4 regions of the Rhizobium sp. SG2393 genome follow, and region 4 is predicted to be linked to each of the others. Evidence: predicted binding sites of a transcription regulator. Region 4 holds the regulator's gene; each other region holds the start of a gene.
What was found. The regulator PhoB, encoded in region 4, activates phosphate uptake and scavenging genes when phosphate is short. The targets are predictions, from matches to a motif close to TGTCATNNANCTGTCAT.

Region 1 (4,212 bases), on a different contig from region 4:
CTTTTTACCACGCCGAGCGTGATGTTGGCGGCGTCGAGGTTCGGGAAGACCAGAAGGTTGGCTTCGCCCGACAGCGTCGAGTGCGGCATGACGCGGTGGCGGAGCGCCTCGGAGATCGCCGAATCGCCGTGCATTTCGCCATCCGCCTCAAGGTCCGGCGCCAGTTCCCGCACCAGCCCGATCGCCTTGCGCATCTTGAAGGCGCTTTCGCTGTCGCGGGAGCCGAAATTGGAGTGCGAGACGAGCGCGGCGCGCGGCACGATGCCGAAGCGGCGGATTTCCTGCGCCGCCATCACAGTCGCCTGGGCGATCTCTTCGGCGGTCGGGTTGAAGGTCACATAGGTGTCGGTGAAGAAGGTCGCGCCGCGCTGCGAGATCAACAGGCTCATGGCGGAGAAGTCGAGCACGCCGGCCTTCTTGCCGATGATCTGCGAGACATCGCGCAGATGCCGGCTGTAGCGTCCCTCGACGCCGCAGATCAGCGCATCGGCGTCACCACGGCGCACGGCAAGCGCACCGATCACGGTCTGGTTGGTGCGCACGATGGTGCGGGCGGCTTCCGGGATCACGCCAAGCCGGCCGACGAGGGCGAAATATTCGTCCACATAGTCGCGGTAGCGCGGATCGCCTTCCGGGTTCACCACCTCGAAATCGGTTTCCGGGCGGATGCGCAGGCCGTAGCGCTGCAGGCGCGTTTCGATGATCTGCGGACGACCAATCAGGATCGGCTCGGCAATGCCGTCTTCGAGCAGCACCTGGGCGGCGCGCAGCACGCGCTCGTCCTCGCCTTCGCCGAAGATGACGCGCTTCTTCGACGCGCTCTTGGCGGCGTTGAAGACCGGCTTCATGATCAGGCCGGAGCGGAAGACGAAGCGGTTCAGCTGGTCGAGATAGGCGTCCCAGTCGGTGATCGGGCGCTCGGCGACACCCGATTCCGCCGCAGCCCGCGCCACGGCGGGCGCGATGCGCAGGATGAGGCGCTGGTCGAAGGGCGAGGGGATGAGATAATCCGGCCCGAAGATCGGCGTGTCGCCGGAATAGGCCCGCGCCGCAACGTCGGAAGGCTCCTCACGCGCCAGCGCCGCGATGGCACGCACGGCGGCCATCTTCATCTCTTCGTTGATCGTGTTGGCGCCGCAGTCCAGCGCACCCCTGAAAATATAGGGGAAGCAGAGCACGTTGTTGACCTGGTTCGGGAAATCCGAGCGGCCCGTGCAGATCATCGCGTCGGGGCGGGCGGCACGCGCCAGTTCCGGCATGATCTCGGGGTTCGGGTTGGCGAGCGCCATGATCAGCGGGCGCTCGGCCATCTGCACCAGCAGTTCCGGCTTCAGCACGCCGGCGGCGGAAAGGCCGAGGAAGACGTCGGCGCCGCCGATGGACTCGGCCAGCGTCCGCTTGTCGCTCTTCTGGGCGTAGACCGACTTCCACTCGTCCATCAGCACCTCGCGGCCCTCATAGACGAGGCCTTCGAGGTCGTGGACCCAGATGTTTTCGCGCGCGGCGCCCAGCGTGACGAGCAGGTTGAGGCAGGCGAGTGCGGCGGCACCGGCGCCTGACGTCACGATCTTCGCCTTGGCAATGTCCTTGCCAGCCAGTTCCAGCCCGTTGAGGATGGCGGCGGCGACGATGATCGCCGTGCCGTGCTGGTCGTCGTGGAAGACCGGGATATTCATCTTTTCCCGCAGACGGCGCTCGACCTCGAAGCATTCCGGCGCCTTGATGTCTTCCAGATTGATGCCGCCGAAGGTCGGCTCCAGCGCCGAGACGACATCGACCATGCGGTCGATTTCCGGCGCGTCGATCTCGATGTCGAAGACGTCGATGCCGGCGAATTTCTTGAAGAGGACGGCCTTTCCTTCCATGACGGGCTTGGAGGCAAGCGGGCCGATATTGCCGAGGCCGAGCACGGCCGAGCCGTTGGAGACGACGGCGACGAGGTTGGCGCGGGCGGTGTAGGCGGCGGCCGCCGCCGGGTCGTCCCGGATGGCGAGGCAGGGCGCGGCGACGCCCGGAGAATAGGCGAGCGCCAGATCGCGCTGGTTGCCGAGCGGCTTGGTCGGCGTCACCTCCAGCTTGCCCGGGCGGGGATAGCGGTGGAAGAACAGGGCCTGCTGGTCGATATCGCCCGTGGCCGGAACCGCCCGTGAATCCTTCTCGCCCATGCTCATCGCCCGCTCACTCCTTCGAAATGGTTCAAACGCGGACCTTCTGGCATGATTTGCGACCAAGGTACAGGCTGAGGCAGGGCGTTCTAACGATTAGGTTTTCGCGAGAACCGGGCGTTCCACGGCCGATGTCATAACGCTGAAACACGATTCTGTTTTTCACTGCGGGCAGTCGTCAAGCCAAACCCGCGGGAGGCAGCATGTCCGGCAAAAACGCAATCCCCGAGCCGCGCAAGTTCCGCACCCTCTTCATCTCGGACGTTCACCTGGGATCCAAGGCGGCGCGCACCGACTATCTGCTCGATTTCCTGCGCCACCACGAGGCCGAGACGATCATTCTCGTCGGCGACATCATCGATGGCTGGCGGCTGAAGCGCTCCTGGTACTGGCCGCAGGGCTGCAACGACGTCGTGCAGAAGCTGTTGCGCAAGGCCCGCAAGGGCGCCCGCATCATCTACATTCCCGGCAATCACGACGAATTCCTGCGCGATTTCCCCGGCACCCATTTCGGCGGCATCGAAGTGGCCGACCGTCACATGCACACGGCCGCCGACGGGCGCCGCTATCTCGTGCTGCATGGCGACCAGTTCGATGTGGTGGTGCGCAATGCGCGCCTTCTCGCCTATCTCGGCGACTGGGCCTATGACGCGGCCATCGCCATCAATGTCGTGCTGGCAGCCATCCGCCGGCGCCTTGGCCTCGGCTACTGGTCGTTTTCGGCCTGGGCCAAGCTTCAGGTCAAGCATGCCGTCAACTTCATCGGCGAGTTCCAGACGGTGGTGGCGGACGAGGCCCGCGAGGCCGGCGCCGACGGCGTCATCTGCGGCCACATCCACCATGCCGTCATCGCCGATATCGAGGGCATCCGCTACATCAACACCGGCGACTGGGTGGAAAGCTGCACGGCCGTCGTCGAGCACATGGACGGCACGATGGAACTGCTGACCTGGCAGCAGGCGGGCGCCGCCCAGCCCGTCACGGAGACGGATGGGGAAGAGGCGCGCATGACCGAGCAGATGCTATCAGGCATTCTGGCCCGCCCCGCCGCATAGGCGGCGCTGTTGCCCGGTCCTGCATCCGGACGGCTCTCCCGCCGTGCGATGCCGCGTGAGCGGCGCGCGCCACGCCTGGCAGTCGCGACGGCTGAGACATTTTTGCAACCGTCGCGATCCATGCGCCCCCGTGTTGCGGTGCACGCTTTCCGGTCATGGCCGACGCATGGTATCGATTCGTCGTCTCTTCCGATGGATCGTCCATGTCTGCCGCTTCGCCGACCGTTTCGCGGGCGGATGCGCCCCGTTTTTTCGAGGCGCGCATCGCCCTGCTGTTTTCCGCGCCCCTCATCGTCAACGGCGTCGCCATGCCCTTCCTGCCCGTCTGGCTGCACGGGCTGTCGCTGACGGATAACGAGATCGGCGTGCTGCTCGGCCTGCCCATGTTCATCCGCGTCCTGACGGCGCCGGTCGCCGGCGTCATTGCGGATCGCATCCGCGAGCGCGCCAATGTCCTCGTCGTCTCCGCCGCCATGACGCTCGTCATGGCGCTGTCGCTCTTCACCACCAACGGATTCCTCGCCATCCTCATCGCCTACGGCCTGCACCAGGCGTTTTTCTCGCCCTATCTGCCGATCACGGAGGCGATCACGCTGACCGGGGTCCGGCGCTGGCGGTTCGATTACGGGCGCATGCGCTTCTGGGGTTCGCTCGCCTTCATCGGCGCGACGATGATCGGCGGCATGCTGATCGGCCGTCATGGCGGCGGGGTCGTGCTCCCGATGATGGCGATCGGCTCCTTCCTGATGATCGTCACGGCGATCCTTGCGCCGCGCGTCGGGCGGCCGCGCCAGCCGACACCCTTGTCGGGCCTTGCAAGCCCGCCGGCAAAGGCGCTGCGCCAGTTCGATCTCCAGTTGCTGATGCTGGGCGTGGCGCTGGTCAATGGCAGCCATGCCATGCTGTTCGCCTTCTCGGCCATCTACTGGCAGCAGATCGGCTTTTCCGGCACGGCGATCGCGATGCTGTGGAGCGCCGGCGTCTTTGCGGAA
Region 2 (4,212 bases), on a different contig from region 4:
TTTCGGCTTGACCGCGGTCTGAAAGTCTAGAACCCTGCACAAAGGACTTTGTGCAGGGTGAAACGATGTGGAAATTTGTGCTCTCAATAGCGTGCATGGTTCTGTTGGGGACGTGCGTCACTGCCAATGCGGGAGCGCGGCCAGCCTCTGCGGACCCGCCAAGACGCTGCACCGACTTTCTGGTCAAGCCCATCGATAAAGACTATCGGGGAAAGCGAAATTTCAACGCCGAACTCCTCGCCGCGTCTTTTGGTATATATGCAGCGGCCAGCGAGGACGCCTACGCAAACAATGACCAGCAATTCCTTTTCCTGCCGAGCCGAAACCCATCGAATCTCGGGTGGAAGAGACTCGAGTGGCAGCCGAAGAGCGCTCTTCCGCATCGATATTCGAATAGCCTGACAGGCTTGTCGTTCGACACCTATTATCAAGCGATCCGCAAATGCCTCTACGTCATGGTCGCAGCGCGGGGCACGGATGGGCCAAGCGCCATCAATGACTGGTTGACGAATTTTTCGATCATCCCGCCTTTTTTGCCCTTCAATCAGTATAAAGAAATCGAAACACAGTTCCATCTGCTGAAAGAGCACATCAAGGCCCGCTATCCGTCTTATGACGTGCAGTTCATAGCCACGGGACATTCCCTTGGCGGCGGCCTGGCCATCCACCTCGCAAAGTGCTTTAACGACGTGTCGGCAGTGACATTTGATACGTCCTTCGTGCACAACGACTTGCTTTGCAAGAAGCGGAATCCCAGCGTCGTGCAGATATACGAGAAGCAGGAAGCCATTGAAGTCGTTCGCACCATTCTCGGCAGATCTCAGCAAAAGCATGAGAACGACGCCAAGCTCTCGACATACGGCATCAATCCCATCTCAGGAAAGACGGGGCCGATCGATCAGCACAGCATGCGCAAGCTTGCCACCGGTATGCTCAGGCTCGCGCTGATGTGTGCGCGTGAGAATGCGCGCGATTGCGAAATTCTGAAAGACCTTGGCCCGATTGGAGATAAGGTCGCTTACCAGCTCTATTGCGTGAACTACCGCACGTCCCTCAAATTGCGCGGCAGTCGGCTTGCTCATGACGAGGCATGCGATCCGCTTTGACGGCATGCGCCGAGGACACGGTGTCTTGGTCTGTGTTGACAACGCGCAAAGGCAGACAGGCGGAGGAGCCCGGACGGAGTCGTTGTCCGGGTTCGCACATGCGAAAGCACCATCAGGCGTCCCGCCTCAATACTTCTCCGGCACGTAGAGATCGCGCGGCAGAACCTGGCGTTCGTAGTCGGGGTTGAAGACGCGCTGCGGCAGCGTCACTTCCTCATGCGGCACATCCTCGTAGGGAATGAGCGACAGGAGGTGATCGATGCAGTTGAGGCGGGCGCGCTTCTTGTCGTTGCCTTCAACGATGTACCAGGGCGCCTCCGGGATATTGGTGCGCGCGAAGGTCTCTTCCTTGGCCTTGGTATAGGCCTCCCAGCGCACGCGCGACTGCAGGTCCATGGGCGAAAGCTTCCACTGCTTCAGCGGATCGTGGATGCGCATCATGAAGCGCATCTGCTGCTCCTCGTCGGTGATCGAGAACCAGTATTTCACCAGACGGATGCCGGAGCGCACCAGCATGCGTTCGAATTCCGGCACGTCGTTGAAGAACTGCTCGACCTGATCCTCGCCGGCAAAGCCCATGACGCGCTCGACGCCGGAGCGATTGTACCAGGAGCGGTCGAACAGCACGATCTCGCCGCCGGCCGGCAGATGCGGCACGTAGCGCTGGAAATACCACTGCGTCTTCTCGCGGTCGGACGGCGCCGGCAGCGCCACGACGCGCACGACACGCGGGTTCAGACGCTGGGTGATGCGCTTGATGACGCCGCCCTTGCCGGCGGAGTCGCGACCCTCGAAGAGAACGACGACCTTTTCCTTGTGGTGCGAGACCCAGCTCTGCAGCTTGATCAACTCCGACTGCAGCTTGAGCAGCGCCCGGAAATAGTCCGCGCGCGGAATCGACGGCGGATGGCTGGTCTTGTAGATGCGCCGCAGCTCTTCGGAAATCTCCGGCTCTGACAGCTCAAGCTCGTAATCTTCGTCCAGCGTGTCCTGGAGTTCGGCTTCGAGCCAGTCGAGCGCGCCGTCCCTGTCCTCGGTCTGCTTGAGGTCGTCGTGGTTCATGGCGCCCGGTCCCTGATCTTGCGGAAAACGATGGTTCAGGCCGCTTATTCCACGCCCGCATGACACTTATTTGACAGGCTGCCGACAGCAAAAGGCCCGCTCCCGGAACAATGCCGGAAGCGGGCCTTGGAGGCGTCAAGGGCGGTTTGCGTCACACGCCGCGGCGATAGAGCTGGGCGATCTGCGTCTTCGATTTCGGCATGCTTTCCACGACGATGATCATGTTCACATGACCGCGCTTGAAGGCGTTCAGGAATGCCGGATAGTTGCGGAAGGCAATGCAGCCGTGGGAGTCGCCCGGCGAACGGCGCAGCAGGTAGGAATGCGTCAGAAGACCGTCGCGACCCCGCGGGTTCGTGCCATCGACCGAGGTCATGCGCAGCGCCTCCACCCCGTGGAACCGGCTTTCGCGCATGCTCAGACGGAACACGCCGGGCGGCGTCGGTCCACGCATTTTCACATGCGTGTACTTGGGATTGTCGCGCATCTCGCCGATGCCGGAATGGGCCTCGAGCCGCGTACCGTCAGGCATGTAGACCGTGGCGCCGGAGATGTCGTAGACCGCAATGCGCGTTCCGCGACCCGGCCACGCACCATTGTCGGCGCCGCCGCCGAAGAGACTTTCGAAGAAAGACTTTTCGGGCTTTGCATAGGCCAGTTCCTTCTCGGGACGGGCATTGCGCGGACGCGGCTTGCTCTGCGCCTCGGGCGCGTCGCCATCCACGGCCGGCTTGGCATTCGCCTTGACAGGGCCGCGTGCAGGCTTCTGGTCTTCGCTGTCATCCTCGTCTGCTTCAGGCGCGAGCATGGCGGTGCGCGGGCGAAGAACCGGCAGCGGCACGCTCTCGGGCAAGGCGAGCGCCATGTCGGATGCCGGCTCCTGGAGCACGAGGTCGAAGGGCTTGCGGGTCGTCTCGACCTGGCTCGCGGCCGGATCGACAAGCGCCGTCACCAGCGGCGAGGCATCGCTTTCCGCCGCCATCGCCACCTCGACGGCGGCATCATCGGCAGCCTTGTGGCGCTTGGCCTCGGCACGTGCGATCTCGGCCTCGACGCGGGCCTTGGTCATTGCGGCGAGAACCGTCTGCCGCTTGTGCGAGGCCTTGATGGCTTCCGCCGTCAGCATGGCCTGGCGTTTTTCCGATTCCGTCGGCTTCGACAGGCGGGCAAACTTGTCCGGCGCAACAAGACGCTCGGCCTGTGCCTGCCGCACGATCGGCTTCAGACCAAGCGAGGCATCGAAACGCACGGCGCCGACGCCACCGGGCGGTGTTGCCGCATGCTGGACGGAGAGGAATGTGACTGCCGACCAGAAAAGGGCGGCAACCGGAAGAGCGGCAAGCCCCAGGGCGAGCGCGGAGGCCGAACGCTGCTTGCGGCGGCCGGAAGAACCGCGCAGGGCGGCCTTCGAGGAAACTGGACTGGAAGACACCGTCATACTCTTACCCGAACTCGACAACGCAAACGCGCCCAGGGATGTCGGCGAAACGGGCCGCTCCGGAAGGGACCCGTTAACCATGACAAAACATGGTAACCAAAACCTTTAAGAGCGAACCCTTCCTGTGCGAAACGGCGCAGAGACGTCATGCAGAGTTCCGTCAGCGCTAAGCCTCCTCTTGACCGGATGAAGACGTGCCTTGCCTGGGGAAAATGGCGGCATTGGAGCAAGAGATTCAAACACCCCTAATTCTGGCCAGTAAAAATTAACCTTTCCCGGTGTAGCTGTGCCGATGCGACCATGACGGGCCGCAGGGACATAGGTGAAAAGCGGGTGGCACAGATGACAGTGAACGCCTTTTCGATTGTTATGCTTTTATATGCCGTGCTTTTGCCGGCACTCTTCCTCCCCTCGCTGCACCGGCATGTCGGGGGCTGGCTGATCGGGTCATCGCTGGTGACCGCGCTTTCGGCCTCGATTGCAGCCTGCCTGGGGGCGGCTCCTGTCTTTCTGACGGCAGCCCATCACTTCGCAGCCCTTCTGCTCTTCTTCGGTTTCATGGCCTTTCCCTGGCGCCTGAAGCCGATCGCAACACTTGCGCCGCCC
Region 3 (4,212 bases), on a different contig from region 4:
AGCGATACCAGTGGCTTCTGGTGAAATCCTCAGATTTCACCCGAGGGGCCGTCCCCGCTGACAGCGTTGGGCACGTTCCGGACTTGCACCGGATTCCCGATTCTCCCCGACCTCAAGCCGGGGCACCTGATGGCCGGGACTTCACCATTTGTGCTCACGCTTTGCAAGAGGCGCGATCGTGGCGCGTCACCGGTCGCGGAAGCGGTTCGTGATCGGGTAGCGGCGATCGCGGCCGAAGTTCTTGCGGGTGATCTTGACGCCCGGTGCGGACTGGCGGCGCTTGTATTCGGCGATGTAGAGCAGGTGCTCGATGCGATGCACGGTCGCGACATCATGGCCGCGCGCGACGATCTCGTCGGTGCCCATCTCGCGTTCCACCAGGCATTCCAGGATATCGTCGAGCACCGGATAGGGCGGCAGCGAATCCTGGTCGGTCTGGTTGGGACGAAGCTCGGCGGACGGCGCCTTGTCGATGATGTTGATCGGGATCACCTCGCCGGAAGGACCGAGCGCGCCCGCCGGCACCGCGCCGTTGCGCCAGCGCGAGAGGGCGTAGACCTGCATCTTGTAGAGGTCCTTGATCGGGTTGAAGCCGCCGTTCATGTCACCGTAGAGCGTGGCGTATCCCACCGACATTTCCGACTTGTTGCCCGTCGTCACCACCATGGAGCCGAACTTGTTGGAGACGGCCATGAGGATCACGCCGCGCGTGCGGCTTTGCAGATTTTCCTCCGTGATGCCCTCTTCCGTTCCCTCGAAGAGATCGGAGAGTGCCGAGGAGAAGGCATCGACGGGTTCGCCGATCGGCACGGTGTCGTAGCGCACGCCGAGCGCCTTCGCGCAGGCTTCCGCGTCCTTGAAGGAATCCGAGGATGTGTAGCGGTAGGGCAGCATGATGGTGCGCACCCGCTCGGGCCCCAGCGCATCGACGGCAAGCGCCGTGCAGATGGCCGAATCGATGCCGCCGGAAAGGCCGAGCACCACGGATTTGAAGCCGTTCTTGTTGACGTAGTCGCGAAGCCCCAGCATGCAGGCCGTGTAATCGGCCTCTTCCGCTTCCGGGATCGTCGCGATCTCGCCCGGCTCGCAGACCCAGCCATCGGCGGTGCGCGACCAGTCGGAGAAGGCAAGGCAGGGCTGAAACTGCGCAAGCTGGAAGGCAAGGCTCTTGTCGGCATTGAAGGCGAAGCTCGCGCCGTCGAAGACCAGCTCGTCCTGCCCGCCAAGCTGGTTGGCGAAAAGGATCGGCAGGCCGCTCTCGATCACCTGGCGCAGCACGACCTGATGGCGCACATCCACCTTGCCGCGATAATAGGGCGAGCCGTTCGGCACCAGCAGGATCTCGGCGCCCGCTTCGGCCAGCGTCTCGCAGACGCCCGCATCGTTCCAGATTTCCTCGCAGATCGGCACGCCGATGCGCACGCCGCGAAAATCGACCGGACCGGAAATCGCACCTTCGACGAAGACGCGCTTTTCGTCGAACTCGCCGTAGTTTGGCAGATCCACCTTGTCGCGCACATGCAGGATGCGGCCGCCATCGAGAACGGCGGCACTGTTGTGGCGACCCGCCTCCCCCTGTCGCGGCAGGCCGATGATGAGGCCGGGGCCACCATCGGCGGTCTCGGCCGCCAGCGTCTCGAGCGCCGCCCAACAGGCTTTCAGGAAGGCAGGCTTCAGGACAAGGTCTTCCGGCGGATAGCCGGAAAGGAAGAGTTCGGTGAGGAGCAGCAGATCGGCGCCGCCCTCGGCCGCCTCGGCGCGTGCCCTGCGCGCCAGCGCCAGATTGCCGGCGATGTCGCCGACCGTCGGGTTCAACTGCGCGACGGCGATGCGCAGGCGGTCCGGCACAGCAGACGGGGAAGCGGAAGCGGTCATAGGCGGGCCCTCTCGGTCGGGATAGCGATCCGTTCGAGGTGCCATTTAGAGCATCCCGACGGAAAACGAAATCCGTCTCGGCGCCGTGATGTCGCGCGGGGGGTGAGGCAACCCTGCGTGACCGAAATGCCAGGTCAATGGGGATTGGCAAATGTCAGCGCGCCCGGACGCTTGACTTATTCATGCGCCATTCAACATGACATCTCTATGACAGTAGCATGACACTGACGTGACGCCAGGATGACAGCCTCGCTGCAAACCTCCGGGCACGCGATGCGACGCAGGCGGAAAAGACCGTCTGCCGGAGACAGACTGGAGACGATCTTGGCGAGTATCGACACGGCAGCGACCCCGCTTGTGGGCGCCCTTCGCGGCGAAACGACGGTCCTCCTCGGCCGCGATGCCGCACGCATCGATGCAGCCTTCAGCATGGTCGCCACGCTTCTCCTGTCGCTCTCGCTTGCGCTGCTCCTGACCGCCGGCATCGAGATCGTCCAGCGCGGCTCCTTCGCCGAAACGCTTGCCTATTTCGGTGATCCGATGCGCCCTGCCTGGGCGACCGTCGGCGTGTTCATGCTGCTCTTCCTCGGCCTCGACGGCATCTTCGGCCGCGCCCATTATGCGAGCCTCGTGCTGGCGCCGGTTGCGCTCCTGCCGGCGCTGATTTCGAAGCAGAAACAGATCTATCTCTCCGATCCGCTCTACCCGACCGATTTCCTGTTCGGCCGCCAGATCATGGAACTGATGCCGGTTCTGGTGCGCGACCGGCCGGGCACCGCGCTGGCGATCGCCATCGGCATCGTCGTGGCTGTCGTCGGGCTCGGCACGCTCCTGGTCTTCGCTTGGCGCCGCTTTCCGCGCCTCAGCCGCCGCGAGCGCATCGGTCGCCTGATCTTTGCCGTGCCGCTCATTGCCGGCTTCGTGCATATCATGGATTTCAACCAGTTCTCCTGGCTGCGCGACCGGCTGAACATCATCCCCATCATGTGGGACCAGACGGAAAACTACCGGCATAACGGCTTTTCCATGGCCTTTGCGCTGAACCTGCCCATGGCCAATGTCAGCGCGCCTGCCGGCTACATGGGTGACGCGATCAACGCGATCGAAAGCCCGGTCGTGCCTGCCGGCACCACCCATCGCGGCAAGCCGGATGTGATCGTGATCATGAGCGAGTCGCTCTTCGACCCGACCCGTCTGCCGAACGTGACCTTCTCGGCCGATCCCATGCCCACGATGCGCGAGATCCAGTCCGGCAATGTCATGTCGCCGGAGTTCGGGGGCATGACGGCGAACGTGGAATTCGAGGCACTGACGGGCTTTTCCAATGCTTTCCTGCCCTATGGGAGCATTCCCTACCAGCAGTATATCCGCGACCCGATCCCTTCGCTTGCCACCTTCTTCAAGGGCGAAGGCTATGTCTCGCGGGCCATCCATCCCTTCCAGAGCTGGTTCTGGAACCGCTCGGCCGTCTACAAGGCCTTCGGTTTCGACACCTTCCGCTCGGAAGAAAAGCTGCCCGCGATGCAGAAGCGCGGCATCTTTACCTCCGACGAGGCGCTGACAAAGGAAATCATGCGCCAGGCCGACCAGATGGAAGATCCGTTCTTCTTCTTCACCGTGACGCTGCAGGGCCACGGCCCCTACGAGCCGAACCGCTATGCGCAAAACACGATCAAGGTGGAGGGCAACCTGCCGCCGGCCGACCGGCAGGTGCTGGAGACCTATGCACAGGGCGTGAAGGAAGCCGACGACAGCCTGAAGATGCTGATGGACTGGGCGAAAGAGCGCGACCGCGAGACGATCATCGTGCTCTTCGGCGATCACCTGCCGCCGCTCAACACCGTCTACCCCAACACCGGCTTCATGCCTGACGTGACGGCCAGCCGGAAGGGCCCGCTCGACGTGATGAAGCGCACCCACGAGACGCCTCTGATCGTCTGGTCGAACAAGACAGGCCCGGTGCGCGACCTCGGCACGATCAGCCCGGCCTTCATCTCCTACCAGACGCTGAAGGCGAGCGGCTACGAACATCCCTATTACACGGGCTTCCTCGGCCGCGTCTTCAACGACTACCAGATCGTCGACCGCTTCATGCTGGTCAACGGCAAGGACGAGATGACGGCGGACTGGGCGCGCAGCAAGGACATCCCGGATGTGGTGCGCGATTACCGCTTCCTTCAGCACGACATGATGTTCGGCAAGCGCTACGGCACGGAACGCTTCTTCCCGACCCATGCGGACCTCTTTCCTCGCCCGCTTGGCTGACGGACGGCCGTAAGGATCAGAAAAGAGAATGAATAACGGCCCGAGGCACCGGTGAGGATCGCGAGATCGCCA
Region 4 (4,212 bases):
GTGCTGACGCAGCTCACCGAGCGGACCTGCAAGTGGCCGGTCGGCGACCCGCTGAAGGACGACTTCCATTTCTGCGGCAATGACTGCGCCGAGGCCGGCCCCTACTGCACCGCGCACGCCCGCCTCGCCTACCAGCCCTCGGCCGAGCGCCGCCGGGTTCGGTAAACCGTCACCGGCAATTCGTTTCGATCAAGGCCCCGCTCTCCGCAGCGGGGCCTTTTGCTTTCCCGGCCTGCGACAGACCTACTAGCGTCAGCTGATCCGCAAGGGCTCGATCTCTCGCAGCGGCGCGCGCATCGCCTGTTCCGCAGGGACGAAGGCGCCGAGTGCGGCACCGAGGAAGGCTGCCGACAAGGGCAGCGTCGTTCCGTCATAGAGCCGGCCCGCAGCAAGGGCGAAGCCGGCGGATACAAGGCTGGAACCCGAGGCAATCAGCGAGGCGCCAAGGCCGGCAACCTTGCCCAGAGCCAGCATCGCCATGGCATTCAGATTGCCAAAGAGCACGCCGATGGCGAAGAAGGCGCAGAACAGGCCGGCCATCATCAGGGTCAAGGGTGGATGCCCCTGCCACAGCAGCGATACGGCGACCATGGCAAGGCTCGCCACGACAAGACCACAGAAGGCTGTGCGCATCATGGTCGTCATGCCGACCCGCTGCACCATCCGCGCATTGACAAAGGAGGCCAGCCCCACAGCCAGGGCCAGCGCGGCGAATTAGAGGGGAGAGCGCTCCTTGACGCCATAGACGTCGAAAAACAGATCCGCGGCAGTGCTGAGGTAGAGGAGCTGCGCGCCGAAGACGAGGCCGGCAGCAAGGATCAGGCAGGAGATCCTGATATCCTGGAAAATACGGCGCCCATTGGCGAGCAGCAGCCGCGGGCGGACAGGAAGGCGGCTTGCGAGGGGCAAGGTCTCGGGCTGGCGGCACAGCAGCCAGAGGCCGAGAGCCAAGGCAATGGCGAGGTAGGCGCCGAAGATGCTGCGCCAGCCGGCGACACCGATCAGCAACTGGGCGAGGCCTGGCGCCAGCATGGGCACCAGAATGAACAGCGTGAACATCAGCGACAGGACGCGCGCCATGGCATCACCCGAGAACTGGTCGCGGATCATCGCGCGCGTGGCAATCTTCGGGCCGGCGACGCCGACGCCCTGCAGACAGCGACCGAAGACCAACCAGCCAAGGGACGGCGCCAGAAGGGCGATGACGCTGCCCGTGAGGTAGATGGCCAGTCCCGCCAGCAAGGACGGCTTGCGCCCGACGGCATCCGAAAGCGGCCCCAGCACCAGCTCGCCCACCGCCATGCCGAGAATGAAAAGCGAAACAACGTGCTGGGTTGAGAGTGGCGGCGCGGCCGGCAGCTCCGCACCGATCATCCGCAGGCCCGGCAACAAGCCATCGATGCTGAGCGCGGTCAGGCCGGTCAGCAGGGCATAAAGAGCGATACGTTCACGACATCCGATCACCGCGCCAGCCTTGCGATTCCCGACATGCAAACTCCCTTCCTACAGGTTTGCGGCGGGGTTCTGCAATTGCTGGCGGGGAAAATGGGCGGCCAACGCCGCGGTCTGACGCGATGACGATCGCGGGTGCGGTCGGGGAGAAAGCTTCCCTTTCCCGCCATACCAAGGGAGGAACCGCGTCACGCTTCTGCGGTCGCGGCAAAGGCCAGTCCGCGCGGCGCGAGGACTGGCGGAAGATCGGGCGGTCACCCTTCCAGCGAATAGCCGGCGCCGCGGACGGTGCGGATGACGTCGCTCATGTTGGAGAAGTTGAGCGCCTTGCGCAGGCGGCCGACATGCACGTCGACGGTGCGTTCGTCGACATAGATGTCGTGGCCCCAGACACCATCAAGCAGCTGCGAACGAGAGAAGACGCGGCCGGGGGACGACATGAAGAATTCCAGAAGGCGGAATTCGGTCGGGCCGAGGCGAACTTCGCGGCTCTTGCGGTGGACGCGGTGGGTTTCGCGATCAAGCTCGATGTCGCCGCATTTCAGCACCGAGGAGAGCAGCTCCGGCTTGGCGCGGCGCAGCATGGCCTTGACGCGGGCCATGAGTTCCGGCGTCGAGAAAGGCTTGACGACATAGTCGTCGGCGCCGGTTGCGAGACCGCGCACGCGCTCGCTTTCCTCGCCTCTCGCCGTCAGCATGATGATCGGCAGGCGCTCGGTTTCGCTGCGCTGGCGCAGGCGCCGGCACAGCTCGATGCCGGAGACGCCGGGTAGCATCCAATCGAGAATAAGGAGATCGGGAAGACGCTCCTGAAGACGGATTTCCGCCTCGTCACCGCGATGGATGGTATCGACGTCGAAACCTTCCGCCTCAAGATTGTAGCGCAGCAGAACGCTCAGCGCTTCCTCGTCTTCGACCACTGCAATTCTGGGCAACATGATGCCTGCTCCGTTCCTGCCGGCAGCAGGGCGCCCGAAGGCGCCCGGCCGTCGGTCTTACTCGCCGCTGACCCGCATCGTGGCGGTGGTGTCGTCCTTCGGACGTTCGCCTTCGATCTGGGCACCGGTGGTCATGTAGTAGATGGTCTCGGCGATGTTCGTGGCGTGGTCGCCGATCCGCTCGATGTTCTTGGCGCAGAACAGGAGATGGGTGCACGAGGTGATGTTGCGCGGATCTTCCATCATGTAGGTCAGGAGTTCCCGGAACAGCGAGGTGTAGATGGCATCGATCTCGCCATCGCGCTGACGGATGTTGTTGGCCTTTTCGGCCGAACGCGACGCGTAGACGTCGAGCACTTCCTTCAGCTGGGCGGCGGTGAGCTCCGTCAGGTGCTCGAGGCCACGGGCGAACTGGCGCGGAACGCCCGACGTCGCAACCGCGATGACGCGCTTGGCCGTGTTCTTGCCGAGATCTCCGACGCGTTCGAGATCGCTGGCGATGCGGATCGCACCCATGATCTCGCGCAGGTCGGCGGCCATGGGCTGGCGCTTGGCGATCGTCACGATCGCCTTCTCGCCGATATCACGCTCGGCGTGATCGAGGATCACGTCATCGGAGATGACCTTCTGGGCGAGCGCGACGTCGGAATTGATCAGGGCGCGCACGCTGTCGCCGAGCATCTGCTCGGCCAGGCCGCCCATTTCGGAGATACGGCGGGCAAGGTACTTCAATTCTTCGTCGTAGACGGAGACGATATGGCTGGGCATCAGTGTTTCCTCTCGAACCTCGTGACAACAGGGCGGGCGATTTGCCTCAGCCGAAGCGTCCCATGATATAGTCCTGGGTGCGCTGGTCATCCGGGTTGGTGAACATCTTGTCCGTATCGTTCTCCTCGACGAGGTTGCCGAGGTGGAACATGGCGGTGCGCTGCGAAACGCGCGCGGCCTGCTGCATGGAGTGCGTCACGATGACGATCGTGAAGTTGGTGCGCAGCTCGTGGATCAGCTCCTCGACCTTGGCGGTCGCGATCGGGTCGAGCGCCGAGCAGGGCTCGTCCATGAGGATGACTTCCGGGCTGACGGCGACGGCGCGCGCGATGCACAGACGCTGCTGCTGACCACCGGACAGGCCGGTGCCCGGCTCGTGCAGGCGGTCCTTCACTTCGTTCCAGAGGCCGGCCTTCTGAAGGCTGGTCGCGACGATCTCGTCGAACTCGGCGCGGGTGCGGGCGAGGCCGTGGATCTTCGGGCCGTAGGCGACGTTTTCGTAGATCGACTTCGGGAAGGGGTTCGGCTTCTGGAAGACCATGCCGACGCGGGCGCGCAGTTCGACAACGTCGATGTTCGGATCGTAGATATCGTCCGTGTCGAGCGTGATCTTGCCGGTGACGCGGCAGTTGTCGATCGTGTCGTTCATGCGGTTCAGGGTGCGCAGGAAGGTGGACTTCCCGCAGCCCGAGGGACCGATGAGCGCGGTGACGGTGTTTTCGCGGATGTTCAGGTTGACGTCGAACAGGGCGCGCTTCTCGCCGTAATAGACGGACACGTCCTTGCCGATCATCTTGTAGGGAACGGTGTTCATTTTCTGGTCCACTGCCTTTTCGATCGCTGCTTCATTCATCATGTTCATGATCGGGTACTCCCTACCAGCGACGTTCAAATCGACGGCGCAGCAAGATTGCGCCAAGGTTCATCAGGACGAGGAAGATCAGAAGGATGATGATCGCCCCGGAGGTGCGTTCCACGAAGGCGCGTTCGGCTTCGTTGGCCCACATGTAGATCTGTACCGGAAGAGCCGTGGAGGGTGCCAGCGGCGAGGCCG

Region 1: the regulator PhoB is predicted to act here: its motif matches at 2,298-2,314, upstream of ACED18_RS03455 (UDP-2,3-diacylglucosamine diphosphatase).
Region 2: the regulator PhoB is predicted to act here: its motif matches at 2,228-2,244, upstream of ppk2 (polyphosphate kinase 2).
Region 3: the regulator PhoB is predicted to act here: its motif matches at 2,083-2,099, upstream of ACED18_RS03490 (LTA synthase family protein).

What each region holds. Positions count from the first base shown of each region.
Region 1 covers NZ_JBHGAP010000001.1:723,204-727,415, reverse strand. Annotated here, with positions in the region: gene ACED18_RS03460 (NADP-dependent malic enzyme) at 1-2,171, opposite strand, end outside; gene ACED18_RS03455 (UDP-2,3-diacylglucosamine diphosphatase) at 2,369-3,220, shown strand; gene ACED18_RS03450 (MFS transporter) at 3,424-4,212, shown strand, end outside.
Region 2 covers NZ_JBHGAP010000001.1:1,115,354-1,119,565, forward strand. Annotated here, with positions in the region: gene ACED18_RS05335 (hypothetical protein) at 66-1,106, shown strand; gene ppk2 (polyphosphate kinase 2) at 1,233-2,168, opposite strand; gene ACED18_RS05345 (tlde1 domain-containing protein) at 2,320-3,600, opposite strand; gene ACED18_RS05350 (diguanylate cyclase) at 3,949-4,212, shown strand, end outside.
Region 3 covers NZ_JBHGAP010000001.1:731,273-735,484, forward strand. Annotated here, with positions in the region: cobalamin riboswitch at 1-145, opposite strand, end outside; gene ACED18_RS03485 (NAD+ synthase) at 187-1,875, opposite strand; gene ACED18_RS03490 (LTA synthase family protein) at 2,149-4,140, shown strand.
Region 4 covers NZ_JBHGAP010000011.1:46,114-50,325, reverse strand. Annotated here, with positions in the region: gene ACED18_RS18350 (GcrA family cell cycle regulator) at 1-165, shown strand, start outside; gene ACED18_RS18345 (hypothetical protein) at 253-645, opposite strand; gene ACED18_RS18340 (MFS transporter) at 715-1,494, opposite strand; gene phoB (phosphate regulon transcriptional regulator PhoB) at 1,707-2,390, opposite strand; gene phoU (phosphate signaling complex protein PhoU) at 2,448-3,158, opposite strand; gene pstB (phosphate ABC transporter ATP-binding protein PstB) at 3,205-4,020, opposite strand; gene pstA (phosphate ABC transporter permease PstA) at 4,034-4,212, opposite strand, start outside.